4 regions of the Streptomyces flavalbus genome follow, and region 1 is predicted to be linked to each of the others. Evidence: riboswitches for the same ligand, from Rfam matches in the RefSeq annotation. Region 1 holds a riboswitch; each other region holds the start of a gene.
The links. A riboswitch is a leader RNA that binds a small molecule or an ion and turns the genes downstream of it on or off. The one in region 1 is predicted to bind cyclic di-AMP.
Positions count from the first base shown of each region.

Region 1 (7,060 bases):
CCAGCACGTGCGCCGGGTCCTGCTCCCGCTGGCGGGCCTGCTGCTCGCGATGGGCACGCACGCCCTGTGGAACGGCTCGGCGTCCTTCGGCCCGTACGGCTTCTTCGCGGTGTACGGCATGTTCATGGTCCCGGTCTTCGGCCTGCTGGTCTGGCTGGCCGTCTACACCCGCCAACGCGAACTGCGCACCGTACGCGAGGAACTGCCCGCCTACGCCGCCGCGGGCTGGCTCACCCCGGCCGAGCCGTACGCGCTCGGCTCGCTGCGGGCCCGCCGCCTGGCCCGCGAGTACGCCGGTCACCACCTGGGCAAACCGGCGGCGCGCACGGTGGCGCAGTACGAGGCGTACGCGACGTCCCTCGCGTTCCTACGGCACCGGGGCCGCCGCGGCCGGGCCGGGGCGGACTTCGCCGTACGGGAACGGGAACTGCTGCACGAACTGTGGGCCCGCAGGGACGTAGCCCGCCCGGCCCTGGACCACGCGGCACGCATGACGGCGCCGGTGCGGCCGGTGTACGGGTACGACGGGTACGGGTACGGATACGGGTGGCGGCCGGTGCCGATGCAGGCGCCCTACGCGGCCTACCCAGTGCTTCCAGCTCAGCCGGTCCACAATCCCTACCAACACTGAACCGGCAGCCCTGACGTCGGGGGGTTGCCGTCAGGACCGCCGGGGATCAGGGAAGGAGTGAGGAGGCGCGACGCCTCAGGGCGTGAGCCCCTTGCTCTGCAGCCAGGCCAGCGGGTCGACCCCGCCGCCCCCGGCCGGGTGGATCTCCAGGTGCAGGTGCGGCCCGGTGACGTTGCCCGTCGCGCCCACGCGCCCGATCACGTCACCCGTGGTCACCTTCTGGCCGACGCTGACGCTGATCGACGACTGGTGGGCGTACCAGATCTCGGTGCCGTCATCGAGGGTGAGGACGGTCTTGTAGCCGTACGAGCCGTCCCACCCGGCCTGTGTGATCGTGCCGCTGTGGACCGCCTTGATGAGCGTGCCGGTGGGCGCGGCGAAGTCCAGGCCGGTGTGGTAGCCGGAGGACCACATCGCACCGGCCTGACCGTAGGTCGAGGTGATCGTGTACGAGGAGGTCGGCAGCGTGTACTGCCGGGCCAGCTCGGCGAGCCGCTCGGCCTCGGCCTTCTTGCGGGCCTCTTCCTCCGCGGCGGCCTTCTCGGCGGCGGCCTTGGCCGCGGCCTCCTCCTCCGCCTTCTCGGCGGCTGCGGCGGCGGCCTTCGCGGCGGCGGCCTCGGCGGCCTGCTGCGCCTTGGTGTCGACCTGGTCCTGCTGCTGCTCGGCCTGCGCCATGATCCGGGCGCGCAGCGCCTCACCGGCGTCGGTGGTGCCCTGGGCGGTGTCCGTGGTGGTGACGCCGACGCTGCTGAGCGGGGTGGCGGCCTCTTCGGTGGGCTCGGCGGCGGTGTCCTCGGAGTCGTCGTCCGAGAAGGGGGAGCCGACGGAGGGCAGGTCGGGTATGGAGATGGAGACCGGCGGCTTGCCCGTCTGCGCGGTGGCCATGCCGCCCGCGCCGACGGCGGCTATGACGCCGACGCCGAGGACGGTGGAGCTGCGGGCCAGTCCGCCGCCGCGCTGCTTGCTGACGCGGTGCCGACCTCGTACGGGGCGGATGGAGTCCGCGGTGGGGTTCCACTCCTCCCAGGGGCCCTCGTCGGTGCGCTCGCCGCCGTAGACGACGGTGTCGACGTGGACAGCGGGGTCGACGTGGACAGCGGGGTCGCCGTAGACAGCGGGGTCGCCGTAGACGGCGGTGTCGACGGAACCGGGATCGGAGCCGAAGTCAGGGCCAGGCCGGTTGGACGCCACGTAGGCGTACTCCTTCCTTCCTTCTTCGCCTACCGGGTTAGCTGACGGGTTCGGAGCAGGAAGGTCTCCTACGCGCGTAAACCAGTCGTACTTCTACGGTGGTTGACGCGCGATTCACCCCAGGGTGGTGGTTCCCCGGTTCCCTCGCGGGATTCGGCGCGTGCGCACGGAGCCGTCTCTTGTGACGGCTGGGACGACCGCGCTGCGTTATCGGACGTTAATAGAACCGGGGGCTGAATTCCAAGCCGTTCCGCTTGATCATTACCTAACGGTGGGGGACGTACGGGGCGATGAGCGGTGAAAACCGGGCGAGTTGGCTGCGGGTTGGCCGGGGGTTGGGGATCTGACCGTGTGTCAGTTGTTATGCGGAGGGCGTTCGGGTGGTCACGTCTTGTGACGGAGGGGTGGGTGGGGTGGGCGGCGGTGGCGTGCCGTACGGCAAAACACTCAGGGCCGGAATCCATGAACTGGATTCCGGCCCTGAGCCTTCAGTAGCGGGGACAGGATTTGAACCTGCGACCTCTGGGTTATGAGCCCAGCGAGCTACCGAGCTGCTCCACCCCGCGTCGGTGAAACCAGTGTACGCCATGGGCGGGGGGCTCAGCACACGCGTTTATCCGGGGTTGTCCGCGTGGGTGAGCGTCTCCCAGGAGACGAAGCGGCCGTCGGTACCCGCGGGGCGGGTACGGCGGGCTAGTTCGCGGGCGTCGGCGGTGCCGTGGGAGTCGTCGAGACGGTGGTCGAGGCGGTGGTCGAGGTGGTTGAGGACGACCTCCAGGTGCGGGCCCAGGTTCCGGTTCACCTTGCCGCCGCAGAGCCAGGCGGGGGTGGGGGCGGTGCGGCGGAGCTGGGCGCGGGCGTGGAGGCTGACGGTGGCGGTCAGGCGGTCCTTGATCTCGTCGTAGAGGTCGACGCCCTGGTGCCAGGCGGTCTCGGCGATGTGGGCGGTGGCGGCGAGGGAGTAGCCGACGTGGCGGAAGTCACGGCAGGTCTCCTGGGTGAGGCCGTCCTTGTACGTCTTCTGCCGGAACCAGTACGCGTCGATCTCGGCGGGGGTGTTGATGGTGCCGCCCTTCGGGGGGCGGGGGCGGGGGCCGTCCTTGGCCAGGTAGAAGTAGGCGGGGACGCGTTCGCGGGCGCGGGCGAGGGCGTCGTCGAAGGTCTGGTGGTCGTCGAGGAAGACGGCGATGGCGAGGGCGGCGTTGGTCATGGCCAGGTCCCAGTTGCCGTTGAAGTCGGGGACGCGGGCGGTGACTTCGGGGAGGTGGGCGGTGCGGAGCATGTCCTCGAAGCGGCGTACGCGGTCCTGGGGCCAGCCGGAGTCGGGGGTGTACCGGATGATCTCCGCGGCGCGGGCCCAGGTGGCGCCGGACCAGGCGGCCTGGAGGGCGGCGTTGCCGCCGGTGTGCCGTTTCAGCTTGGCGGACCAGGCGTCCATGATGGCGGTGGCCTTGGTGGCGTGCTGCTGCTTGCCGGTGACGGTGAAGAGGAGGGCCTGGGTGTAGGCGGCGATGGCGTCGCGGCGCTCGGCTCGGCAGGCGGGGCCTGGTCTGCCGTTGGTGGGGCAGGCGACGGTGGCGGCGGGCTTGGGGGTGTGGCGGTACGAGCCGTACTCGCTGTCCCGCATGTCGAGGTACGCCTTCAGCCAGGGCTGTTTGCCCGCGGTGACGTTCTTGCGGATGGCCTTGAGCTGTGACTCGCTGAGGAGGATGCCGGGGTGGGTGAAGTCGGCGTCGGGGGAGGGCGCGGGCCATGCTGCGGGCCTCGGAGTCCAGACTGCCGCAGCCGCCGAGCAGCCCGGCGAGACAGCTCACGACCACTCCGAGCGCAACGCTCCGCCCGATCGACCTCACGCCCCACCACCTCCGCACTCTCCGCAGACCACTCCCTGGCAGCGTGACCCGCTCCGCGCTGACGTGCAGGCCGGATTGCTCCAGATGCACGCCTGCGGCGGCCTGTGGCTGGTCCGGTGGGTGGCGGGCGTAGCGCTGTCTGCCGGGGGTGGGTCGGGGCCGCGCCGGGGGGTGTCCGTCCTCGGAACCGCGCGGGCTGTACATCGTGGGGTGGACGGGGTCTTGCGCGCGAACCACTGCGGGCGGACACCCCCCGACACGTCCCCTTCCGTAGTACGGCGACTGCGACTCGTCGTCGGCTCCGCCGTAACTGCGGGCAGTCGTGCCGTCGTAGCTGCGGGCAGTCGTGCCGCTGGGGCGGCACGGGTGGGCGCAGCGGCACCCCGTCAGCGCCGGGCGCGCGACCCACCCAGCGGTACGGGCATCCGCGGCACCCCCGTTCAGCTCCGGGCCGCACACACACCCGCTCCCGCAAGACCCCGTCACCCCACCAAATGCCGATTGGGCCGCACCGCCATCCCCTCCAGCTCAGGCAGCACCACCACATCCGCCCCCTCCCCCACCAGCACCCCACACCCATCCGCCCCGGCGACGAAGGTGTCCGGCTCCCGCCACGCCGTCACCACCCTGCGCACCCCCGCGTCGAGGATCAGCCGCGCACAGGCCCGAGGCCGCGAGGCCCGCCGGGCGCAGGGCTCCAGGCTGCTGTACACCGTCGCACCGGCCAGCCGCGCGTCCCCCACGTCGACCTTCGCCAGCGCCGCCTCCTCCGCGTGGACGACGGGATCGCCGCCCTCCCGCGAGTGGCCGCGGGCCAGCTCGGTCCCGTCCGCCGCGACGACCACCGCGCCCACGCTGAAGGCGGTGTCCGACGGTGGGCACAGCGCCGCCAGTTCGCAGGCGAGCCGCAGCCAGTGGCGGTCGGCGGCGTGGGGAAGCGGACCGGCGCCGGGGGCGGTGGGCTCGTACCGCATGAGGACCGTGTCGCCGAGTGGCCGGGTCTCGCACAGGCGCAGTCGGCCCGCCTGGTAGGCCCCCGGCCCGAAGAGCCGCGGCGCCGTCGGTTCGCCGACGAAGAGCGGGGCGACGGCGAGCTGGAGTTCGTCGGCGAGGCCCTGCTGGAGGAGCTGGGTGTGGACGGTCCCGCCGCCCTCGACCATGAGGCGCCGCACCCCGCGCACGTCGTGCAGGTGCGTCAGCAGCGCCCGCCAGTCGATGTCGGGGCCCAGGGGGACGACCGTCGTGTCGGCGGGCAGGCGCGGCACCCGCGCGGCGCCTTTGTCGGTCGTGTAGAGGACCTTGTCGCCGCCCGTGTGCCAGAAGCGCGCGTCCGGGTCGAGGTCGCCCGAGGCGCTGACGGTGACCTTGAGGGGGTACTCCGGCTGGCCCGCGGCCCGGCGGGCGGCGCGGCGCTCCGCGGAGTTGACCAGCAGCCGCGGGTTGTCGGCGCGGATCGTCCCGGCGCCGACGAGGATGGCGTCGACGGAGGCCCGTACCTCGTCGACCCGGTCGAAGTCGGCCGGGGAGGAGAGGAGGAGGCGGTCGGGGCCGGTGTCGTCGAGGTAGCCGTCGAGGGAGACGGCGGCGGACAGCAGGACGTGGGGGACGGGCATCGGCGTGCTCCACCTCTCCGGTGGTGTGATTCAAGTTTTAAGCAAAACTACACTGGGCGTATGACGACTCGCTGGCTCACCCCGCAGGAGCAGCGCGCCTGGCGCGCGTTCATGGCCGCGACCCACCTCCTGGAGGACACGATCGACCGCCAGCTCCAGCAGGACGCCGGGATGCCGCACCTCTACTACTCCATCCTGGTCCATCTCTCGGAGGCGCCGGAGCGGCGGCTGCGGATGACCGATCTGGCGGAGCGGGTGAAGATCACCCGCAGTCGGCTGACGTACGCGGTGGCGCGGCTGGAGCGGGACGGGCTGGTGCGGCGGGAGGGGTGCGCGTCCGACCGGCGGGGCAGTCTCGCGCTGCTGACGGAGGAGGGGATGGCCGTGCTGGAGCAGGCCGCGCCGGGGCATGTGGAGGCGGTGCGCGGTGCCGTCTTCGATCAGTTGGACGAGGAGCAGGTGGCCCAGTTGGAGGCGATCTGTTCGCGGATCGCGGGCGGTTTGCAGGGGGATGAGGGTGTGGGGTGCGCGTCTGGTGACCTGCCGTGGCGGCGGCGGTCCACGCCTTGTAAGTGAGTGACGGGGTCATCCATTCGGCAGTTGCTTCAAAGTTCAAGCATGTGTAGGGTTTCGATTCATCTTGGATTGCTTCAAATTTGGAGCAGTAGCCGAGTGTCACTGGCACCCACCAGAGCGAACGGACCGAAACCGGAGAGCCGTATGCCCCCTGCCCCCGCCGCCACCCCGCGCTCCCGCGTCCAGGTGCCGCTGCGCTTCCCCGACGGCTACCGCGCCGACGCCGAGATCGTCACCTTCCACGGGCTGGCCGACGGGCGGGAGCATGTCGCCGTCGTCCTCGGTGACCCGGGCCCCGTTCCCCTCGTACGCCTGCACTCCGAGTGCCTGACCGGCGATGTCTTCGGCTCGGCGCGCTGTGACTGCGGGCCGCAGTTGCGGGAGGCCGTGGAGCGGATCGCCGGGCGTGGGGGCGTGCTGCTCTACCTGCGGCAGGAAGGGCGCGGCATCGGGCTCTACAACAAGCTCGACGCGTACGCCCTCCAGGACCAGGGCCTGGACACGTACGAGGCCAACGCCGCCCTCGGGCTGCCCGAGGACGCCCGTGACTACACCGCCGCCGCCCAGATGCTGCGGGCCCTCGGCGTCGGCGCGCTGGACCTGCTGTCCAACAACCCGGACAAGGCGGAGCAACTGCGCGGGCTGGGGATGGAGGTACGGGACCGCGTCCCGACCGGCGTCTTCGCCACCGACCACAATGTGCGGTACCTGCGCGCCAAGGTGCTGCACACCCAGCACACCCTGCCGCTCGCCGAGTTGTCCGCGAGCTGAGCCCCGTTCACCAGGACTCCGCGCCGCTCTCGGCGGGGACCGGGCGGGCCCGGGCGCGTAGGCGTAGGGCCAGCAGGGGGAACGCGAGGACGGAGACCATGGCGGCGCCGACCAGCGCGGCGGCCTCGCCCGCGTCGATCACCTTGTCGTCCAGGCCGATGGTGGTGATGGCGACGACCAGCGGCAGGCAGGTGGAGCCGTACAGGGCGAGGGCCGTGCGGTCGCGGCGGGGCTGGCCGGGTGGGGCCAGGTAGTACAGCGGGCCGCCTCTGACCAGGAGGAAGAGGAGCAGGAAGGCGGGGAGCAGGGCGAGCGGGCGGCCGTCGTCGAGGAGCGCGGCGAGGTCGAAGTCGACGCCGGTGACGACGAAGAAGAGCGGTACGAGGAAGCCGAACCCCATCGCCTCGATCCGGCCCATGATCTCG
Region 1 covers NZ_JBHTEB010000001.1:3,835,374-3,842,433, forward strand. Annotated here, with positions in the region: gene ACFQZ6_RS17180 (PrsW family intramembrane metalloprotease) at 1-631, shown strand, start outside; gene ACFQZ6_RS17185 (M23 family metallopeptidase) at 707-1,822, opposite strand; cyclic di-AMP (ydaO/yuaA leader) riboswitch at 1,834-1,991, opposite strand; tRNA gene ACFQZ6_RS17190 (tRNA-Met) at 2,315-2,388, opposite strand; gene ACFQZ6_RS17195 (alginate lyase family protein) at 2,436-3,449, opposite strand; gene ACFQZ6_RS17200 (dihydrofolate reductase family protein) at 4,158-5,288, opposite strand; gene ACFQZ6_RS17205 (MarR family winged helix-turn-helix transcriptional regulator) at 5,349-5,864, shown strand; gene ACFQZ6_RS17210 (GTP cyclohydrolase II) at 6,009-6,635, shown strand; gene ACFQZ6_RS17215 (cation:proton antiporter) at 6,643-7,060, opposite strand, start outside.

Region 2 (7,060 bases), 530 kb from region 1:
GGCTCCCGGACCTCCGACTCGCCGTGGAACCAGCGGAGTTGAGGTGGCGCGGCGGGCTCATCATGCGTGGACTGCGCACCCTGCCCGTGGAGTTCACGCCCCTTCAGCCGGAAGGGGCGGAGCGTTCTCCGGAGCAAAGTTGACACCTCGGCGCAAAGGTGACACGCGCTCAACTCTGTGATCTTCACGTGATCTGCGCGGCATTAACTTGTGACAAGTGATCGTCTGCCGATACGTTCACCCATCAACGCGACGCAGCAGCACCATGCGCCGCGCTGGTCACCGCTGTCTTGCGAAAGGTCCCGACATGCTCTCCGGGAACGGTCGTCACCGTCGCCCCCGCCAGGCTCCGGCCCTCCTCGTCGCCGCCGGAGTCACCGGTTCCGCCATCGCCATCCCGCTGCTCGGCGCATCCGGCGCCAGCGCCGCCGACGGCACCGTGTGGGACCAGGTGGCCGAGTGCGAGAGCGGCGGCTCCTGGAGCGCGGACAACGGCAACGGCTACTACGGCGGCCTCCAGATCTCGCAGGACGACTGGGAGTCGTACGGCGGTCTCGACTACGCGGCCAGTGCCGACCTCGCCAGCCGCTCGCAGCAGATAGCCGTCGCCGAGCGGATACTCGCCGACCAGGGCCCCGGTGCCTGGCCCGCCTGCGGGCTGCTCTCCGGACTGTCGAAGGACGCCGGTTCCGCCAACGTCGACACGGGGCTCGCGGCGGACTCCCCGGCGCCCTCCGCGTCGTCCGGCGACTCCACCGGGTCCTCCGACTCCGCTGACTCCAGGTCAGAGGACACGGACGGCAGCGGTAAGAGTACGGACAAGTCGCCCAAGTCCGACAAGTCCACCGACGCGGACGATTCCGACGCGACCTCCGACTCCGACCCGGACGCCGACACGCCCTCCGGATCGACCTCCGACGCGGACTCCGTCGCCCCCCACAACTCCCCCTCCGCCACCACGAGGAGCGACGACTCCGACAGTTCCCTCCAGGGTGGCGACTCCTCGGACGCCAGCACCGGCGGCGGCCGTCACCGCGGCGACAGCGCCGACGAGGACCCCGCCGAGGGCGCCCGCGCCGCATCCTCCGGCCGCCACGCGTCCCGTGACGCCTCCCGCGACGCCGCCACCGAGTCCTCCACCGCCGCCGACGGCTCCTACACCGTCCAGCCCGGGGACAATCTGACCTATATCGCCGACTCCCTTGACCTCAAGGGCGGATGGTGCGCGCTCTACGAGGCCAACGAGGACGCCGTAGGAGCCGACCCGGACCTCATCCTTCCCGGTCAGACCCTGGAAGTAGGGGTCGAAACGGGCGGAAAGTAGCGGGAGTTAAGGGCGCACTTCGCACGTAATGTCCGGTTCAGTGGAAGTGTGGGATGAGTCTCAGAAGCCCTGATCGTCTTTGAAATTCCGCGGATCGCGTGTCTACGGTCATGACCGCTCGCCAACACGAGCCCCGGCCGCCGCAACGCCGAATCCTGCCAGTGGCCGCCCGGGAACAGTCGTCGCGTCAAGCGCCGCAGGCAGGAGCGGGGGACCCAAGGTAGGCGCCGGAACCGGCGGTTGAGGAAACTCACCGCCGAACCGGCTAGGGGTGAAGCCGCGCCTCTCGTAAAGAGAGGTGTGGCCGGGCAACTCAACCGGCCCGAACCCGACAGCTCACCTCGCAGGCGTCGGTGAGGGGATCATCCATGCTGTTTTCCGGCAAGGGCAAGCACCGCCGTCCGTCCAAGACCGTCCGCGCCATCGCCGTCGTCGGCGTCACCGGGGCCGCGGCCGTCGCCGCCCCGCTGATGGCCGCTGGCAGCGCCTCCGCCGCCACCGCGTCCGAGTGGGACGCCGTCGCCCAGTGCGAGTCCGGCGGCAACTGGTCCATCAACACCGGCAACGGTTACTACGGCGGCCTCCAGTTCTCGGCCTCCACCTGGGCCGCGTACGGCGGCACGCAGTACGCCGCCACCGCCGACCAGGCCAGCAAGGCCCAGCAGATACAGATCGCCGAGAAGGTCCTCGCGGGCCAGGGCAAGGGCGCCTGGCCGGTCTGCGGCACGGGCCTGTCCAGCGCCGCGTACAACGGCGGCGGCGCCACGGACACCGGCTCCGGCGCCGGGGCCACCGACACCACCACCCGCGAGACCGAGCAGCCGAGCACCTCCCGCTCCGCCGAGCGCCCGGCCGCGAAGCAGACCGTCACCCCCCCGACCGGCAAGAAGGTCAAGAAGGGCGACGGCGAGTACAAGGTCGTCAAGGGCGACACGCTCAGCACGATCGCCGCGGAGCACGACGTCAAGGGCGGCTGGGCGAAGCTGTTCAAGCTGAACGACGACATCGTCCAGGACGCCGACCTGATCTACCCGGGCCAGCAACTGAACCTCAAGTAGGCCCGTAGCGGTCCAGTCACGTAGGCCCGTAGCGGTCCCGTGGCCGTACAGACCCCCCGCCCCGGCGCGTGTCCCCCCGTACGCGCCGGGGCGGGGTGTTTCACGCCCGCTTCCGGTAGCCGTCCGGTTCCCTTCCCGTAACCGTCCGGTCCGCTCTTTGTTCCGTTCGGAAACAATTTACTCTCGGTTCTGCTCTACCGGGGGTCGGAGGGCGAGCCGACGGCCCCCGGCCGGTTAGGCTCAGGACGCAGCACCCACCGCGGTACTGACGCAGCACCCACTGCGGTACTGCTGACCCACGTCACATCCATGAAGGAGATGCTCGTGCCGTCCATCGACGTCGTCGTAGCCCGGGAAATCCTGGACTCCCGAGGCAATCCCACGGTCGAGGTCGAGGTCGGCCTCGACGACGGCAGCACCGGTCGTGCCGCCGTCCCGTCCGGCGCCTCGACGGGCGCCTTCGAGGCCATCGAGCTGCGCGACGGTGACCCCAACCGCTACCAGGGCAAGGGCGTCGAGAAGGCCGTCCTCGCCGTGATCGAGCAGATCGGCCCGGAGCTGGTCGGCTACGACGCCACCGAGCAGCGCCTGATCGACCAGGCCATGTTCGACCTGGACGCCACCGACAACAAGGGCTCCCTCGGCGCCAACGCCATCCTCGGCGTCTCCCTCGCCGTCGCCCACGCCGCCTCCGAGGCCAGCGACCTCCCCCTCTTCCGCTACCTGGGCGGCCCCAACGCGCACCTGCTGCCGGTGCCGATGATGAACATCCTGAACGGCGGCTCGCACGCCGACTCCAACGTGGACATCCAGGAGTTCATGATCGCGCCGATCGGCGCGGAGTCGTTCTCCGAGGCGCTGCGCTGGGGCACCGAGGTCTACCACACCCTCAAGAAGGTGCTGAAGGGCAAGGGCCTGGCCACCGGCCTCGGCGACGAGGGCGGCTTCGCCCCGAACCTCGGCTCCAACCGCGCGGCCCTTGACCTCATCCTCGAAGCGATCAAGGAAGCCGGTTACACCCCCGGCGAGCAGATCGCCCTCGCGCTCGACGTGGCCGCGTCCGAGTTCTACAAGGACGGCTCCTACGTCTTCGAGGGCAAGGAGCGCTCCGCCGCCGAGATGACGGACTACTACGCCGAGCTGGTCGAGGCGTACCCGCTGGTCTCCATCGAGGACCCGCTGTTCGAAGACGACTGGGCGGGCTGGCAGACCATCACCGAGCGCCTCGGCGACAAGGTGCAGCTCGTCGGCGACGACCTGTTCGTCACCAACCCCGAGCGCCTCGCCCGCGGCATCGAGGAGGGCGCGGCCAACGCGCTGCTGGTCAAGGTCAACCAGATCGGTTCGCTGACCGAGACCCTGGACGCCGTGGAGCTGGCCCAGCGCAACGGCTTCAAGTGCATGATGTCGCACCGCTCCGGTGAGACCGAGGACGTCACCATCGCGGACCTCGCCGTCGCCACCAACTGCGGCCAGATCAAGACGGGCGCCCCGGCCCGCTCCGAGCGCGTCGCCAAGTACAACCAGCTCCTGCGCATCGAGGAGATCCTCGACGACGCGGCGGTGTACGCGGGCCGCAGCGCGTTCCCGCGCTTCAAGGGCTGAGCCTGGAAGCTGGCAAGGCGTAGCCAGTCGTACGTACGTCCCCGTACCCGGTCCCGTACCGTGTGCGGGGACGTACGCGCGTGTGCGGCGGGACGAGACGGAGGCGGGGCATGGCCGTGAAGGACCGGGACCGGTTCTCCACCACCACCAGACTCAAGCTGCTCGGTGAGCAGACGGCGGCCCGCGTCTACCGCTCACAGACCCGCCGCCAGGCCCGCCGCTCCCGCCTCACCGGCCGCGCCGCCCTGCTCGCCCTGGTCGTCTGCTCGCTGGTCGTCGCGCTCGCCTACCCGATAAGGCAGTACGTCGCCCAGCGCGCCGAGATCGCCGACCTGGAGCGGGAGAAGCGGCAGGCCAGCGAGCGCGTCGAACAACTGCGCGACCAGAAGGCGCGGTGGCAGGACGACGCGTACGCCGAGCAGCAGATCCGGCAGCGACTGCACTACGTGATGCCGGGGGAGACCGGTTACGTCGTGATCGACCCGGACGCGGCCAAGCGGGCCCGCGCCGACCTGGGCGCGGCCGACCGCCCCTGGTACTCGAACGTCTGGGACGGCGTCGACAAGTCAGACGCCGCCGACCGGTAGCCTCCCCGCGCCCGACCGCTACTCTCCCCGCGCCGACCAGTGACACCGTCGAGAAAGACTCGTAGAGATTCCTATGGACACGCCCCCGCCCTCCACCCCGCGCACCGAGCCCACCGACGCGGACGTCGAGGCGTTCAAGCAGCAGCTCGGACGTCCGCCACGCGGCCTGCGCGCGATCGCGCACCGCTGCCCGTGCGGCCAGCCGGACGTGGTGGAGACGGCGCCGCGGCTGCCGGACGGCACGCCGTTCCCGACGCTGTACTACCTGACGTGCCCGAAGGCGGCGTCGGCCATCGGCACGCTGGAGGCAGGCGGCGTGATGAAGGAGATGACGGCCCGCCTGGAGAGCGACCCGGAGCTGGCCGCCGCGTACCGCGCCGCGCACGAGGACTACATCCGGCGCCGGGACGAGATCGAGGAGCTGACGGGCTTCCCGAGCGCGGGCGGGATGCCCGACCGGGTGAAGTGCCTGCACGTCCTGGTGGCCCACTCGCTGGCCGCCGGTCCCGGCGTGAACCCGCTGGGCGACGAGGCGCTGGCGATGCTGCCGGAGTGGTGGCGCAAGGGCGCGTGCGTGAGCACGCCCACGACGACCGAGGAGGACGGCAAGTGACCCGCGTGGCCGCCATCGACTGCGGTACGAACTCGATCCGCCTGCTGGTCGCGGACTGCGACCCGGCGACCGGCGAACTGGTCGACCTGGACCGCCGTATGACGATCGTCCGCCTCGGCCAGGGCGTCGACCGCACCGGCCGCCTGGCCCCCGAGGCGCTGGAGCGCACGTTCGCGGCGTGCCGCGAGTACGCCGCGGTCATCAAGGAGCACGGCGCCGAGCGGCTCCGCTTCGTCGCCACCTCCGCCTCCCGGGACGCGGAGAACCGGGAGGACTTCGTGCGCGGGGTGCTGGACATCCTGGGCGTCGAACCCGAGGTGATCAGCGGCGACCAGGAGGCGGAGTTCTCCTTCACCGGCGCGACCCGCGAACTCACCGGTCGTACGGACCTCACCCGCCCCTACCTGGTGGTGGACATCGGCGGCGGCTCCACGGAGCTCGTCGTCGGCGACGAGGGGGTGCGCGCGGCCCGCTCGGTCGACATCGGCTGCGTACGGATGACGGAACGGCACCTGGTGCGGGACGGCGAGGTGTCCGACCCGCCGACGGAGGAGCAGATCGCGGCGATGCGCGCCGACATCGTGGCGGCCCTCGACCTCGCCGAGGAGCAGGTCCCGCTGCGCGAGGCGCACACGCTGGTCGGCCTCGCCGGTTCGGTGACGACGGTGTCGGCGATCGCCCAGGAACTCCCCGAGTACGACTCGACAGCCATCCACCACTCCCGCGTCCCCCGCACCCGCGTCCGCGAGATCACCGACTGGCTCCTCCACTCCACCCACGCCGAACGTGCCGCCGTCCCCTCCATGCACCCGGGCCGCGTCGACGTGATCGCCGCGGGCGCCCTGATCCTCCTCACGATCATGGAACGCGTCGGCGCGGAGGAGGTCGTGGTGAGCGAGCACGACATCCTCGACGGCATCGCGTGGTCGGTGGCGTAAGGGCCGTGACGGACGGCCACGGACGCCACCGTTGAGCAGGTCGTACGGCGTTTGAGCGGGGTGGAGGGGTGGATTCCGGGGGTGCGGTGACAGGCTGTCGGAAAACTTCGTGAAGTTCTTCACAAGGAATTGGGCGCCGGGGGGCGACAGCAAGGCCGTAGGAGGCTGTTTCCGTGCCCCGAAGGGACCCTTGCGGGGCGCGCGGGAAGGGTGTACGGCGGGGGTCTGAGGGGTCGGTCTGGGGGTGGTACGTCCCCCTCGGTCGCCTTGCGCGGCAGCTCACGCGGCATTGACAACGGTCCGCCCCGTGCGTCGGTTCCCGTCCCGGGTCATGACCTGGGTCACGTGGGCGGCGCAGTGTAGCAGAGGCATGGAAGAAGCTTGTGAAGGGGCGCACGAGGTACCCCCCCGGGGCGGGTGGATACTCGATGCCATGAGCACCACGGAGCGTCCCAGGATCCTCGTAGTAGGCGGTGGGTACGTAGGTCTGTACGCAGCTCGGCGCATCCTGAAGAAGATGCGCTACGGCGAGGCGACCGTCACGGTCGTCGACCCCCGGTCGTACATGACCTACCAGCCCTTCCTCCCCGAAACGGCCGCTGGCAACATCTCCCCCCGGCACGTCGTCGTCCCGCTGCGACGCGTGCTGCCGAAGGCGGAGGTCCTCACCGGCCGGGTCACCACCATCGACCAGGACCGCAAGGTCGCCACGATCGCGCCGCTGGTCGGCGAGGCGTACGAGCTGCCGTTCGACTACCTGGTCATCGCGATGGGCGCCGTCTCCCGCACCTTCCCGATCCCCGGCCTCGCCGAGCAGGGCATCGGCATGAAGGGCATCGAGGAGGCCATCGGCCTGCGGAACCACGTCCTGGAGCAGCTCGACAAGGCCGACTCCACCACCGACGAGGAGATCCGCCGCAAGGCGCTCACGTTCG
Region 2 covers NZ_JBHTEB010000001.1:3,307,536-3,314,595, reverse strand. Annotated here, with positions in the region: gene ACFQZ6_RS14740 (cytochrome P450 family protein) at 1-143, shown strand, start outside; gene ACFQZ6_RS14735 (transglycosylase family protein) at 308-1,324, shown strand; cyclic di-AMP (ydaO/yuaA leader) riboswitch at 1,507-1,689, shown strand; gene ACFQZ6_RS14730 (transglycosylase family protein) at 1,693-2,382, shown strand; gene eno (phosphopyruvate hydratase) at 2,707-3,987, shown strand; gene ACFQZ6_RS14720 (FtsB family cell division protein) at 4,098-4,574, shown strand; gene ACFQZ6_RS14715 (DUF501 domain-containing protein) at 4,648-5,187, shown strand; gene ACFQZ6_RS14710 (Ppx/GppA phosphatase family protein) at 5,184-6,125, shown strand; gene ACFQZ6_RS14705 (NAD(P)/FAD-dependent oxidoreductase) at 6,559-7,060, shown strand, end outside.
Region 2: another riboswitch for cyclic di-AMP. It lies ahead of ACFQZ6_RS14730 (transglycosylase family protein); the one in region 1 lies ahead of ACFQZ6_RS17185 (M23 family metallopeptidase).

Region 3 (7,060 bases), 1.0 Mb from region 1:
GGGCGTCGCGGGGATCGCCGCCGCCTCGGTCGGCGGGTTCAGCGAGGACGAGCAGGAGGCGCCCGCGACCGCCGCGGACGCACCGGCGGCCAAACCCGCCGCCGCCAACGACAAGCTCGCCACCCAGCTCGAGTCCCTCACCGCCGAGGCGAACGACTTCGGTGACCGGGTCAGCCGTACCCAGGAGCGCATCGACCTCAAGGCGGAACAGGAGGCCGAGCAGAAGCGGGCGGCGGCCGAGGCGGCCCGTAAGGAGCGGCTGCGCCCGAAGTTCGCCCTGCCGGTCGCGGCGCACGGCCTGAGCGCCTACTACGGCCAGGCGGGCATCAACTGGATGTCCGTGCACACCGGCATCGACTTCCCCGTCTCCTACGGCACCACGGTGATGGCCGCGACCGACGGCACCGTGCGCACCGAGTACAACACCGCCTACGGCAACATGATGATCGTGACCGCGATGGACGGCACGGAGACGTGGTACTGCCACCTCTCCAGCTACCAGGTGCCCTCCGGTACGACGGTCAAGGCGGGCGACGCGATCGCGTTCTCCGGCAACTCCGGCAACTCCACCGGTCCGCACCTGCACTTCGAGGTCCGGCCCGGTGGCGGCTCGTCCATCGACCCGCTGGCCTGGCTGCGCAGCCATGGCCTGGACCCGTCGTAACGCGTCAGCCGTAACGGTTCTTCCAGCCGGGCCCCGCCGCGCACGACGAGGTCCCGCCACACGACGAGGTCCCGCCACATGGCGGGGGCCCACCGTACGGCGAGGGCCCGCCCCCGTGGGCCCGCGCGCTCCCTACAGCTTCTCCACCGGCGCGTACCGCAGCAGCAGCCGCTTCGGCTTGGCGTCTCCGAAGTCGATCGTCGCCTCGGCGTTGGCACCCGTGCCCTTCACCGCCGTCACCGTGCCGAGCCCGAACTGGTCGTGGGTGACGCGGTCCCCGACCGCCAGCGCGACCACCGGCTTCTCGTCGGTCCTGCGGGTGGCGAACCCGGACGCCCCCGAGGCCGAGGACCGGGAGCGCGACGACGACAGGGACGCCGCCACGCCCGAGACGGGGCCCGCGGGCGCCGCGGAGCCGCCGGTGCGCTTCCAGTCGACGTGCTCGCCGGGGATCTCCTCCAGGAAGCGGGAGGGCGGGTTGTACTGCGGCTGGCCCCAGGCGCTGCGCATCGCGGACCGGGTGAGGTAGAGCCGCTCGCGGGCGCGGGTGATGCCGACGTAGGCGAGGCGGCGCTCCTCCTCCAGCTCCTTGGTCTGGCCGAGGGCGCGCATGTGCGGGAAGACGCCGTCCTCCATGCCGGTGAGGAAGACCACCGGGAACTCCAGGCCCTTGGCGGTGTGCAGGGTCATCAGGGTGATGACGCCGTCGCCGTCCTCCTCGTCGGGGATCTGGTCGGAGTCGGCGACCAGCGCGACCTGCTCCAGGAAGTCGGCCAGCGTGCCGGACTCCCCTTCGCCACGCTCCTGCTCGAACTCCATGGCCACGGCGGCGAGTTCCTGGAGGTTCTCGATCCGGGTCTCGTCCTGCGGGTCGGTCGACGCCTGCAGCTCGGCCAGGTAGCCGGTGCGTTCGAGAACCGCCTCCAGGATGGTCGCGGGGCCCGCGCCGGACTCGACGATCGTACGGAGGTCCTCCATCAGCGTGTTGAACCGCTTGACGGCGTTGGTGGACCGCGCGGCCATGCCGTACGCCTCGTCGACGCGGCGCAGTGCCTGCGGGAAGCTGATCTTCTCGCGCTGGGAGAGCGCGTCGATCATGGCCTCGGCGCGGTCACCGATGCCGCGCTTGGGCACGTTGAGGATGCGGCGCAGCGGGACGGAGTCCTCCGGGTTGGCGAGCACCCGCAGGTAGGCGAGGACGTCCCGGACCTCCTTGCGCTCGTAGAAGCGGACCCCGCCGACGACCTTGTAGGGCAGGCCGACGCGGATGAAGACCTCTTCGAAGACACGGGACTGGGCGTTCGTCCGGTAGAAGACGGCGACGTCCCCGGCCTTGGCCTCGCCCGCGTCGGTGAGGCGGTCTATCTCGTCGGCGACGAACTGGGCCTCGTCGTGCTCGGTGTCGGCCACGTAGCCGGTGATGCGCGCGCCCGCGCCCGCGTTGGTCCACAGGTTCTTCGGGCGGCGGGACTCGTTGCGCTCGATGACGGCGTTGGCGGCGGTGAGGATCGTCTGGGTGGAGCGGTAGTTCTGCTCCAGGAGGATCGTCGTCGCGTCGGGGTAGTCCTCCTCGAACTGGAGGATGTTGCGGATGGTCGCGCCGCGGAAGGCGTAGATCGACTGGTCGGCGTCACCGACGACGCACAGCTCGGCCGGGTCCTCTCCCTCGCCGGACGGGCCGACGAGTTCGCGGACGAGGGCGTACTGCGCGTGGTTGGTGTCCTGGTACTCGTCGACCAGGACGTGCCGGAAACGGCGGCGGTAGTGCTCCGCGACGTCCGGGAAGGCGCGCAGCAGGTTGACCGTCGTCATGATCAGGTCGTCGAAGTCGAGGGCGTTCGCCTCGCGCAGCCGCGACTGGTACAGCGCGTACGCCTGGGCGAGGGTCTTCTCGAAGCCGTCGGCGGCCTGGGCGGCGAAGTCCTCCTCGTCGATCAGCTCGTTCTTCAGGTTGCTGATCTTGGCGCTGAAGGACTTGGGCGGGAACCGCTTCGGGTCGAGGTCCAGGTCGCGGCAGACCAGGGCCATCAGGCGCTTGGAGTCGGCGGCGTCGTAGATCGAGAAGGACGAGGTGAAGCCGAGCCGCTTGCTCTCGCGGCGCAGGATGCGCACGCACGCGCTGTGGAACGTCATCACCCACATCGCGTTCGCGCGCGGGCCGACGAGCTGCTCGACGCGTTCCTTCATCTCGCCCGCGGCCTTGTTGGTGAAGGTGATCGCGAGGATCTGCCCGGGGTGGACGCCCCGCTCGGCCAGCAGGTGGGCGATGCGGTGGGTGAGCACCCGGGTCTTGCCGGACCCGGCACCGGCCACGATGAGCAGCGGGGAGCCCGCGTGCACGACGGCGGCGCGCTGGTTCTCGTTCAGCCCCGCCAGCAGGGTGGCGGTGTCCACCGCGGGGCGCGGGGCGCCGTCGCGGTAGTAGGCGTCCCGGTCCGGGGGCGCGTCGAACTTCCCGCCGAACAGATCGTCCGGAATCGGCTCCGGTACGTGATCGTCCTCGGGCGGCGGCGGGGGTTCGTCCGCGGGGCCGCGCTGGGCCTGGAGGTCCGCCAGGAAGCTGTCGTCAAAGAGGCTGCTCATCGCTCTCCGAGTCTAGGGCGCCGCACTGACAACCGGAGCCGGATCCCACCGACCCGGCGCCCGCACCGCCCCGCACCCCTGCCGCCCGGGATGACTGTCACGGATCACTGCCACCCGGACACGGTGAGCGACGTTCCGGATAAGGTCACGAAAATGTATCGGGCATATCACCCACCAACCTTCACAGCCGCCACACGAGTTGGCTACGGTGCCGAGCGGGCCGTACGACCCCCTCCGGCGAACGTCGCCGGGCCGCGCGGCCTCCGCCGAGTCCGGCGTGCCCGCGTGGCAGTGGCCGGAGCCGGGGACCCACCGATCCCGGGGTGAATCGGCTCACTCCTCCTGAGGGAGTGGCCGTAGGGCAACCCTTCCGAACCACCCGCCCGAACCCGACAGCTAACTCGGTAGGCGGTACATGGAAGGAGTCGCCTCCTTGGCGTCGCACCGCAAGTCACGTGCCGCGGGCAGCCGCGTGGCCGGTATCCGCACCCCCGCCCTGGCCACCGCCGCCCTCACCTCCGTGGCCCTGCTCTCCCAGACGGCCAACGCGGCCCCCTCGGACGACCGCCCGAGCCTGGAGGAGGTCGAGAAGAAGGTCGACGACCTCTACCGCCAGGCCGAGTCCGCGACCGAGAAGTACAACGCGGCCAAGGAGAAGACCGCGAAGCAGCGCAAGCAGGTCGACACCCTCCTCGACGACGTCGCCCAGCGCACCCAGAAGCTCAACGACGCGCGCGAGGAACTCGGCTCCTACGCCGCCGCCCAGTACCGCACCGGCGCCGCCGCCCCGGACACCGCCACCTTCCTGCTCGCGGACTCACCGCAGGACTACTTCGACCAGACCCAGCTCATGGGGCGGCTCACCAGCACCCAGAAGTCGGCGGTCGACGACTACTTCGCCGAGCAGACGGCGACGATGAAGAAGCGCCAGGAGGCCACCGAGAGCCTCCAGACGCTCACCGAGTCGCAGAGCGACCTCCGGACGGCCAAGTCCACCGTGCAGAAGAAGCTCGCCGACGCGCGCGACCTGCTGTCGGAGCTGACCGCCGAGGAGAAGGCGCGGCTCGCGGCGATCGAGAAGAAGAAGCAGGAGGAGGCCGCGCGCAAGGCGGCCGAGCTGGCCCGCCAGCAGGCCGAGGAGCAGCAGCGCCAGGAGGAGGAGGCCGCGGCGGCGCAGGAGCAGGAGCAGGAGAGCGGCACCTCAGGCTCCACGGGCTCCGCCGACACCTCCACCGGCACCTCGACGGACACCTCCGTCGACTCCTCGTACGCCACCAAGGCCGAGAAGGCGCTCGCCTTCGCCCGCGCCCAGATCGGCAAGCCGTACGTCTGGGGCGCCACCGGCCCCGACTCCTACGACTGCTCCGGACTGACCCAGGCCGCCTGGAACGCCGCCGGGATCTCCCTGCCGCGCACCACCTACGACCAGGTCAACGCGGGCACCACGGTCTCCCTGTCCAGCGCCCAGCCCGGTGACCTGGTCTTCTTCTACGACGATGTCACCCACGTCGGCATCTACATCGGCAACGGCATGATGATCCACGCCCCGAAGCCGGGCGCCTACGTCCGCGAGGAGTCGATCTACTACGACGGCGAGTCCTCGATCCACAGCGTGGTGCGGCCCGCCTAGGTCTCCGCCGGGTCCGCCTGGTCCGTCGGGTCCGCCGGGTCCGCCGGGTCCGTCAGGTCCACAGCACCGCGATGAAGATGTTCGCCGTGGTCAGCAGGCCCACCAGGCCGAACACGCCCTTGTCCACCCTCTCGTCGTCCCGCTTCACATAGACGAGCCCGAGGATCACGATCAGCAGGGCCAGCTTCACGCCGATCTTGATGTTGTCGAGGGTCCGGTCGTCGGCCTGGTTCAGGCCGACCAGGACCACGCCGGTGACCAGCATCGTCAGGGCCCCGTGCAGCATCGCGGGGACGAAGCGGGCGGTGCCCTGGCCCATCGCCTTCATCTGGGTGAGGAAGCCGCCGAGCAGCGCGGCGATGCCGATGACGTGCAGACCGACGAAGAGGTGGATGAGTACGTCCATGGAGCCGGAGCCTAATAACGCACCGGCCGCCCCCCGACACCGGCCCACCCCCTACGGGCCTCCCCCGGCGCCCGTCGCATATATGCGCCCATAGCAGCCGTGCCGCCGTGTCGGCGCCCGGTTCCCCACATCGGTCAGCGCACCGCGTGAAGTCGACGGCCCGCCTCGGGAACCCCGGTCATCTCCGGTCGCCCCGCGGTCCGCTGGAGTCACTTCCGGACAACGAGTCACCGTGCGGACACACCCGGGATTAGCGTCCTCCCCCAGGTGACCGGCTCCCAACCCGCCCAGGCCAGGGGCGGGGCGGTCACCCCCGCCGAGAAGGTCCGGCGGCGGCCCACTCCCCCTGTGCGGGCCGCCGCCGGACGCGTCCCCCCGCTCCTCGCGGCCCGTAGGAAAGGATGTGCAGCCCAGGTGGCAGCGCACCGCAAGCCCCCACACCGTCCGGCAGGCGGCACCACGGTCCGGACCGCCGCCACCCTCGCCCTCGCGGGCGCGGCCACCGCCACCGCCTTCGACGGCACCGGGCAGGCCGCCCCGGACCTCACCCCGGCGCAGGTCAGGGCCAAGGTCGCCAAGCTGTACCAGGAGGCGGAGGCCGCCACCGACCGGTACAACGGCGCCAGGGAGAAGGCCGACGCCGCCGCGGACCGGCTGGCGGAACTGCGCGACGAGGCGGCCCGCAGGACGGACCGGCTCAACTCGGCGCGCGAGGCGCTCGGTTCGGCCGCCGCGGCACAGTACCGGGGCGGCGGGCTCGACCCCGCGCTCCAGCTCGCCCTCTCCGCCGACCCCGACGACTACCTCGACGGCGCCGCGTTCACCGAGCGCGCCGGTCACCAGCGGGCGGCCACCGTCACCCGCGTCCACAGGCACCTGCGGGAGATCGAGCGGCTGCGCGGCGCCGCCCGCGTCGAACTGGCCTCCCTGAGGTCACGCCAGACGGAGCTGAAGCGCCACCGGCGGACCATCACCGGCAAACTGGACGCCGCCGAGCGGCTCCTGGACCGGCTGTCGGCCGACCAACGCGCCCGCGTCACCTCCCGCACCGCCCCCGACCGCGCCTCCCGCGCCTCGACCGGCCCCCGCGCCAGCCTCCCCTCCCCGAACACCACCACCACCGCCGCCGCCAACTCCCGCGCCGCGACGGCCGTCTCCTACGCATACCAGGCCCTCGGCAGCCCCTACGTCTGGGGCGCCACCGGCCCCGACGCCTTCGACTGCTCCGGCCTCACCCAGGCCGCCTACCGTGCCGCCGGGGTCTCCCTGCCCCGCACCACCTACGCCCAGATCGGCGCCGGACGCCGCGTCTCCCGCTCCGAGCTGCTCCCCGGCGACCTGGTCTTCTTCTACTCCGGCATCAGCCACGTCGGCCTCTACGTCGGCGACGGCCAGATGATCCACGCCCCGAACCCCTCCTCCCCGGTACGCCTGGCCCCGATCAGCGAGATGCCGTTCGCGGGGGCGACACGGGTGGTGTGAGCGCTGGGCGTGCGTGGGCGTCGGTGGGGCGCGAGGCGGGTCTCACACCAGGCGGCGTGCCGTGGCCCATCGGGTCAGCTCGTGCCGGTTGGAGAGCTGGAGCTTCCGCAGTACCGCCGAGACATGGGACTCGACCGTCTTCACGGAGATGTAGAGCTGCTTGGCGATCTCCTTGTAGGCGTAGCCGCGGGCGATGAGCCGCAGCACCTCGCGCTCGCGCTGGGTGAGCCGGTCGAGGTCCTCGTCGACCGGCGGGGCGTCGGTGGAGGCGAAGGCGTCGAGGACGAACCCGGCG
Region 3 covers NZ_JBHTEB010000001.1:4,837,710-4,844,769, reverse strand. Annotated here, with positions in the region: gene ACFQZ6_RS21960 (M23 family metallopeptidase) at 1-664, shown strand, start outside; gene pcrA (DNA helicase PcrA) at 797-3,247, opposite strand; cyclic di-AMP (ydaO/yuaA leader) riboswitch at 3,502-3,673, shown strand; gene ACFQZ6_RS21950 (C40 family peptidase) at 3,681-4,877, shown strand; gene ACFQZ6_RS21945 (hypothetical protein) at 4,930-5,283, opposite strand; gene ACFQZ6_RS21940 (C40 family peptidase) at 5,698-6,765, shown strand; gene ACFQZ6_RS21935 (LuxR C-terminal-related transcriptional regulator) at 6,808-7,060, opposite strand, start outside.
Region 3: another riboswitch for cyclic di-AMP. It lies ahead of ACFQZ6_RS21950 (C40 family peptidase); the one in region 1 lies ahead of ACFQZ6_RS17185 (M23 family metallopeptidase).

Region 4 (7,060 bases), 820 kb from region 1:
CAGCGCGCGGTGGCGGCGGCCCAGGCGGGGCGGCGGCTCCAGCAGCCGGTCGACGCGCTCGCCGAGGAGGCGGTGACTGGAGGCGCAGGACAGGACGCCGCGGTGCTGGTTCAGTTCGATCAGGGCCAGCGCGGTGGTGAGGTGGCCGCAGCGGCGGGACGCCGTGTCATCGGCGGCGAGTTCGACCAGACGGCGGGTCTGGTCGCAGAAGTGGGCGAACAACGGGATGTGGGGGAATCCGGTGGCGAGCGCCGTGGAGAGGTGGACCAGCCAGTCGTGGCGGGCGCGGGCGTGGCCGCGCTCATGGGTGAGGACGGCGTCGAGCTGGGGGTCGGTGAGCCGCTGCAACGCGCCGGTGGTGACGACGAGCTGCGGCGGGTGGCCCGGCATCCACCAGGCGTCGGGGTACTCGTCCTCCAGCACCAGCAGCGGCCCCCGGGCGGCCGGGAGCCCGGCGGGCAGATCCGGGGCGCGTTCCCGCAGCACCGTGCGGGCGCGCAGACGGCGGCGCCGCGCCTCGAACAGCTCCCGGGCGAGCATGGCGCCGGTCCAGGCGGCGCCGCAGGCCAGCAGCAGGGTGAGGGCGACCGCCCAGGGCGGCGCGGTGGACAGGTCGTACGCGGCGGTGACGGCGGCCGGGGCGGGGGCGAAGACCTGGGCGCGCACGGTCTGGAAGACGGCGGCGGTGCCCAGGACGAGCGCGGTCAGACAGCTCAGCAGCACCGTGGCGACCAGGCACTGCCACACCCACAGCCCCACCACCGGCTCCCGTTCGGGCCAGGTGGCGCGGGTCAGCAGACGCGGTACGGGTACGGCGGCCGTCAGAGCGACGATGCTCAGCAGGAGCAGGCAGACGGTCATGCCACACGGCTCCGGATCCTGATCGGAAGTATCGGGAGTAACGGAAGAACGGGGGTAACGGGGGTATCGAGGACGGGCGGTGGTGCGGGTGGCGCGGCTCGGGGCGTGCGCGTGCTCCGGCCGTGGCCGTACGACACGTCCGCCCGCCGCCAGTATGACGGCGGCGGGCGGTCGGAGTCAGCGCTCCGGCGGAGTCCGGTTGTGGCCGGGCGGTGGCTCAGTCGGCCGCGACGATCCGGCCGGTCACCTCGCCCAGGCCGACCCGGGCACCGTCCGGGCCGGGCGCCCACGCGGTCATGGTGACGACGTCCCCGTCCTCCAGGAACGTGCGCTTGCCGTCGGGGAGTTCGAGGGTGTCGCGGCCGTTCCAGGTCAGTTCCAGCAGGGAGCCGCGTTCGCGCTCGGCCGGGCCGCTGACCGTGCCGGAGCCGTAGAGGTCGCCGGTGCGCAGGGAGGCGCCGTTGACGGTCATGTGGGCGAGCTGCTGGGCGGCCGTCCAGTACATGGTGGAGAAGGGGGGTTCGGAGATGACGTGGCCGTTGACGGCGACGGAGATACGCAGGTCGTAGCCGCCGGGCTCCTCCTGGGCGTCGTCCAGGTAGGGCAGCAGCGGGTGGGTGCGCTCCGGCGGGGTGACCCGGGCCTCGTCCAGGGCGTCCAGCGGGGTGATCCACGCGGAGACGGAGGTGGCGAAGGACTTGCCGAGGAACGGGCCGAGGGGGACGTACTCCCAGGCCTGGAGATCGCGTGCGGACCAGTCGTTGAGGAGGCACAGACCGAACACGTGCTCGCGGAAGTCGCCCAGCGCGACGGGGCTGCCCATCGGGGACGGCGTGCCGACGACGAAGCCGACCTCGGCCTCGATGTCCAGCCGGACGGAGGGCCCGAAGACCGGCGCGGGGTCGGTGGGGGCCTTGCGCTGGCCGCTCGGGCGCACGACGTCCGTGCCGGAGACGACGACCGTGCCGGAGCGGCCGTGGTAACCGATCGGCAGGTGCTTCCAGTTGGGGGTCAGGGAGTCCGCGGCGTCCGGGCGGAAGATCTGGCCGACGTTCCGGGCGTGGTTCTCGGAGGCGTAGAAGTCGACGTAGTCCGCGACCTCGAAGGGGAGGTGCAGGGTCACCGAGGGCAGCGGGTGGAACAGCGGTTCCAGGGCCTCCCGGTGGGAGGGCACGGTCACCCACGCCGTCAGCGCGCGGCGCACGTCCGACCAGGCGGTGCGGCCCGCGGCCAGCAGCGGGTTCAGGGTCGGGCGGCCGAGCAGGGTGGCGTAGGGGGAGCCCAGGGTCAGGGCCGCCGCACCGGCGTCGAGGACGTGGTCGCCGAGACGGACGCCGATCCTGCGGTCCGCGCTGCCGGGGAGTGAGAACACGCCGTACGGAAGGTTGTGCGGTCCGAAGGGATCGCCCTCGGGGAGATCGAAGGGGGGCATGGGGTACTGCCTCTCTTTCTGCGGGCGCGCCACACATTCAGGTGGTCGGGCCACACGTTACGGCTGAGGCGGCCGTCTTGGGCAGTGTCTGATATGCCCGAAGAGATCGGAATGTTCGATAGGTGGTGATTGGAAGATGCGGTTCCGGTCCGGTGGCTTCGGGGGCCGGGTCCGGCGGGGGCCCCTAATCACGGAGCGGGGCAAGGAAGTTGAGGCCGGAACTGGTGTGAACGAAGGGAGCGCGATGTCCGTATTCTCTGATCATGGCCGCACCCATCGCATATGCCGAGCGCACGACGTACTCCCTCATCGCCACCGACCTGGACGGCACGCTGCTCCGCGGCGACGACACCTTCTCCGACCGGTCGCTCAGCGCGCTCGCGCGGGTGGCCGCGGCGGGTGCCCAGCATCTGGTGGTGACGGGACGACCAGCGCCCAGGGTGCGCCCGCTGCTGGAGTTCCTCGGCAGCACGGGGCTCGCGGTGTGCGGGCAGGGCGCGCAGTTGTACGACGCGGGCGCGGACCGTCTGCTGTGGTCCGTCACCCTGGACCGGGAGCTGGCCGAGACCGCGCTCGGCAAGATCGAGGCGGAGGTGGGCCAGGTCCACGCGGCGGTCGACCAGGACGGTGTCGAGGGGCTCACGCTCATCGAACCGGGCTACGAGATGCCGCACCCCACCCTGCCCGCGGTGCGGGTCGACCGGCGCGACGACCTGTGGTGCGCGCCCATCAGCAAGGTGCTGCTGCGCCACGCCACCCTGTCGGACGACGAGTTGGCGTCGGTGGCCCGCGCCGTGGTGGGCTCGCTGGCGACGGTCACCATGTCGGGGCCGGGGACGGTGGAACTCCAGCCGTGCGGTGTCACCAAGGCGACCGGTCTGGCGCTGGCCGCCGGGCACCTCGGGCTGCGCCCGCGGGACACGATCGCCTTCGGGGACATGCCCAACGACATCCCGATGTTCGACTGGGCGGGCCACGGCGTCGCCATGGCCAACGCCCACGCGGAACTCAAGGCGGTCGCGGACGAGGTCACCCTGTCGAACGAGGACGACGGCGTCGCCGTCGTCCTCGAACGCCTCTGCTCACAGGGCTGACGCGGGCCGGGCCGCGATGCCGTGGCCGCGGCCGGGTGCTCAGTACGCCCCGAAGACGTTGTCGATCGAGCCGTACCGCGCGGCGGCGTAGTTGCAGGCGGCGGTGATGTTCGCGACCGGGTCGTACGGGTTGTACGCGGTGCCGGGCACGTGGTACGCGGCGAAGGTCGGGTCGATGACCTGGAGCAGGCCCTTGGAGGGGGTGCCCGCGGCGGCGTTGGAGTCCCAGAGGTTGATGGCGGCCGGGTTGCCGGACGACTCGCGCATCACGTTGCGGTAGATGGCGTCGTAGCTGCCGGGGATGCCGTGCTGGGCCATGACGGCGAGCGACTCGCGGATCCACCCGTCCAGGTTGTCCGGGTATGCAACGGCCGAGGCGGTCGTGGTCGCGGTGGTGGCGGCCGTCGTGGTGTGCGCGGAGGCGCTGGTCGCGCCGATCAGCGGCAGCGCGAGCACGGCCGCGCCGGTGCTGGCGAGGGCGATCGTGCGGGCGAGGCGGGTGGTGCGGGCACGGCGGGGCTGGCCGTCTGCGGGCATGGTGAACGTCCTCTCCGGCGCCTGCGAGGTGAGCTGTCGGGTTCGGGCGGGAGCTGCCCGGCCGTGCCCTGCGCGGGTACGGCTTCACCCCGAGCCGTGCCGTGGCGACGTACGGCGTCGTGTGACGTCGTACGCGTCGCGGCCCGGCGACTTACCTGGGTCCCCCGCTCCTGCCATGGATGAGTCAGTCAGTGGGTTGCCGGGGCGGTGGCAGGATTCGGCGTCCGCCCGACAGGCCGGGAACGTATGCGAGAGCACATGTCGGAAACAAGTGTGGGAATCGCTCATCACATGGTTCGGTGTGGGTTCGACCTTGATCAGGTGATTTCGGGGCACTTGATCCTTTGCGGTCGCACAGATTCAACTGCCGGGGGAGGGGCGGGGGTTCGGGTGGGGTTGGCGGTGGTGGGTCGCGGGTCTGTCCACGGGGTCGGGGTGAGGCAAGTCACGGGTGTCAACAAGAGTCGCAAAACGGGCATTACCGCCAACTCGTCCCCGCGGAGGGGGTGATGTCCCGGTGAATGTGGAACCCCTCCCGAGGGGTGCGTCGTTGTCGTATTGGCCACCCGGGGAGGTGTCCGAGGGGGAAAGCGTGTTCATGCCATCATGGCGATCAAGGGGGCGCAGCGCGCCACGTTCAGGTGCATCCCGTTGCATTCACTCACTTAGCCCCCATATCCACTCGTATCGAATGATCAAAAACATACCGACCGCGATCCGATACCGCCCGTGCCGCAACGGTGGGCGCCCTCGGTGATCGAAACATGACCGGATACGCTGACTTGAGTGAAGGCAGCGACGTATCGACAAACCGCGTAATCGCCGGTGGACACCAGCAGACAGGAGACCCCTCGTGACCGTCGTCGGGCCATTCGGGCTGAGCGTGCGGGACCAGGCCCTGGAGGCCGATGTCCAGGCTGGGCTGGCGGCCGTCGAGGAAGGGTTGCTTGAGGCAACCAAGAGTGAGGTCCCCTTCATCACCGGCGCCGCCCAGCACCTCGTGCGGGCGGGCGGGAAGCGTTTCCGGCCACTGCTGGTGATGCTCGCGGCTCAGTTCGGCGACCCCTACGCGCCCGGAATCGTGCCTTCCGCGGTGGTCGTGGAGCTGACCCACCTGGCGACGCTGTACCACGACGACGTGATGGACGAGGCGGCGGTACGGCGCGGCGTGCCGAGCGCGAACACCCGCTGGGGCAACTCCGTCGCGGTCCTCACGGGCGACTTCCTCTTCGCCCGCGCCTCGCACATCCTGGCCGACCTCGGTCCGGAGGCGGTGCGGGTGCAGGCCGAGGCGTTCGAGCGGCTCGTGACCGGACAGATCCTGGAGACCGCGGGCCCCACCGACGGGCGTGACCCGGTCGACCACTACCTCGACGTCCTCTCCGGCAAGACCGGCTCGCTGGTCGCGGTCGCCTGCCGGTTCGGCGCGATGATGTCCGGCGCCGACGAGACGGTCATCGACGTCCTCACCCAGTACGGCGAGCGGCTCGGCGTCGCCTTCCAGCTCGCGGACGACGTCCTGGACATCGCCTCCGACTCCCACGAGTCCGGCAAGACGCCGGGCACCGACCTGCGCGAGGGCATCGCCACCCTGCCCGTGCTGCGGCTGCGGGAGCGCGCCGCCCGGCTGGGGCTGGAGGAGGACCTCGCCCTGTGCAAGCTGCTCGACTCCGACCTCACCGACGACGACCAGCACCAGCGCGCCCTGACGGCGCTGCGCGCCCACCCCGCGCTGGAGCAGGCGCGGCGCGACACCGTGCGGTACGCGGAGGAGGCGCGGGCGGCTCTGCTGCCGCTGCGGGAGTGCGACGCCAAGGCGGCGCTGACCGAGCTGTGCGACGCGGTGGTGCACCGGGCGGGGTGACCGCGGGGTCCTGTCCGCCTGGCGGGGGACCGCGGGTGTCCCGTCCGCCTGGCGGAGGTGCTCGCAGGTGTCGTATCCGTCTCATGGGGGTGGCGGCGGTCCGTCGTGTCCCCCTGCCGCGCTCCCCTAGGCGTACCTCCAGTCGGCGTAGTGCGTCTGAAAGCTGATCAGGACCCCTACGGGTGGGTGCACACGGGGGCGTCTCGCGTCATACCCGAGCAGTACGCGGAGTTGGCTCCGTGGGGTGACGTATCCCGTGGGCCGATTTGGTCAGATGGACACCACGGAAAACACCACTCCTCACCAATTCGGGTGAGAATGGCGGCTCGGGGTACAGCGCGACCAGGACGTGACGAGACGGACAGCCGCCGCCGACGCGAGAGGTAAGGCAGACATGGCACCGTACGCATCCGACGACAACACGACCGCGGCGCGGGACGCGCGGGAGGACGACGCGCGCGGGGCGCGGCGCAGGGCCGCGCGGTACGTGGTCCCGGTCGCGGTGACGGGGGTGGCCGCGGCGACCATCGGGCTCGTCCCGGCGCTCGCCGACTCCGGCAGCCCGGACCTCCCCAAGATCAGCGCACAGGAACTCATAGAGAAGATCGCCAAGTCGGACGTGCAGCAGCTCTCCGGCACGGTGAAGATCACCACCGATCTGGGGCTGCCCGACCTCGGCGACCTGGAGAGCGGACTGGCCTCCGGGATGGCCGGGCGGGGCGACGGCGAGGGCTCCAGCGCCGACCCCTCGGCCAAGCTCACCGAGCTGGTGTCCGGCACGCACACCCTGCGCGTCGCCTCCGACGGCCCGGACCGGCAGAAGCTGTCCCTCCTTGAGGACGCCGCCGAGTACAGCCTGATCCACAACGGCGACGACGTCTGGGGCTACGACAGTGCCTCGAACGAGGTCTACCACGGCACCGCGGCCGACGGCGCCCACGCGGAGAAGGGGACCGAGGACGTCCCCGCCACGCCCAAGGACCTCACCGAGGAGGCCCTGAAGGCGGTCGACGACACCACCTCCGTGACCGTCGACGGGACCGCGCGGGTGGCCGGGCGGGACACGTACAAGCTGCTCATCAAGCCCAAGCAGTCCGGGTCCACGGTCGGCGCCATCACGGTGGCGGTGGACGCGAAGACCGGCCTGCCGCTGAAGTTCACGCTGACCCCCGCGAGCGGTGGCGCCGCCGTCGTGGACGCGGGCTTCACCAAGATCAGCTACGCCAGGCCCGCCGCGTCGACCTTCGACTTCACCCCGCCCAAGGGCGCGAA
Region 4 covers NZ_JBHTEB010000001.1:4,659,182-4,666,241, forward strand. Annotated here, with positions in the region: gene ACFQZ6_RS21030 (M56 family metallopeptidase) at 1-861, opposite strand, end outside; gene fahA (fumarylacetoacetase) at 1,079-2,293, opposite strand; gene ACFQZ6_RS21040 (HAD family hydrolase) at 2,557-3,387, shown strand; gene ACFQZ6_RS21045 (transglycosylase SLT domain-containing protein) at 3,427-3,924, opposite strand; cyclic di-AMP (ydaO/yuaA leader) riboswitch at 3,928-4,121, opposite strand; gene ACFQZ6_RS21050 (polyprenyl synthetase family protein) at 4,778-5,788, shown strand; gene ACFQZ6_RS21055 (LolA family protein) at 6,183-7,060, shown strand, end outside.
Region 4: another riboswitch for cyclic di-AMP. It lies ahead of ACFQZ6_RS21045 (transglycosylase SLT domain-containing protein); the one in region 1 lies ahead of ACFQZ6_RS17185 (M23 family metallopeptidase).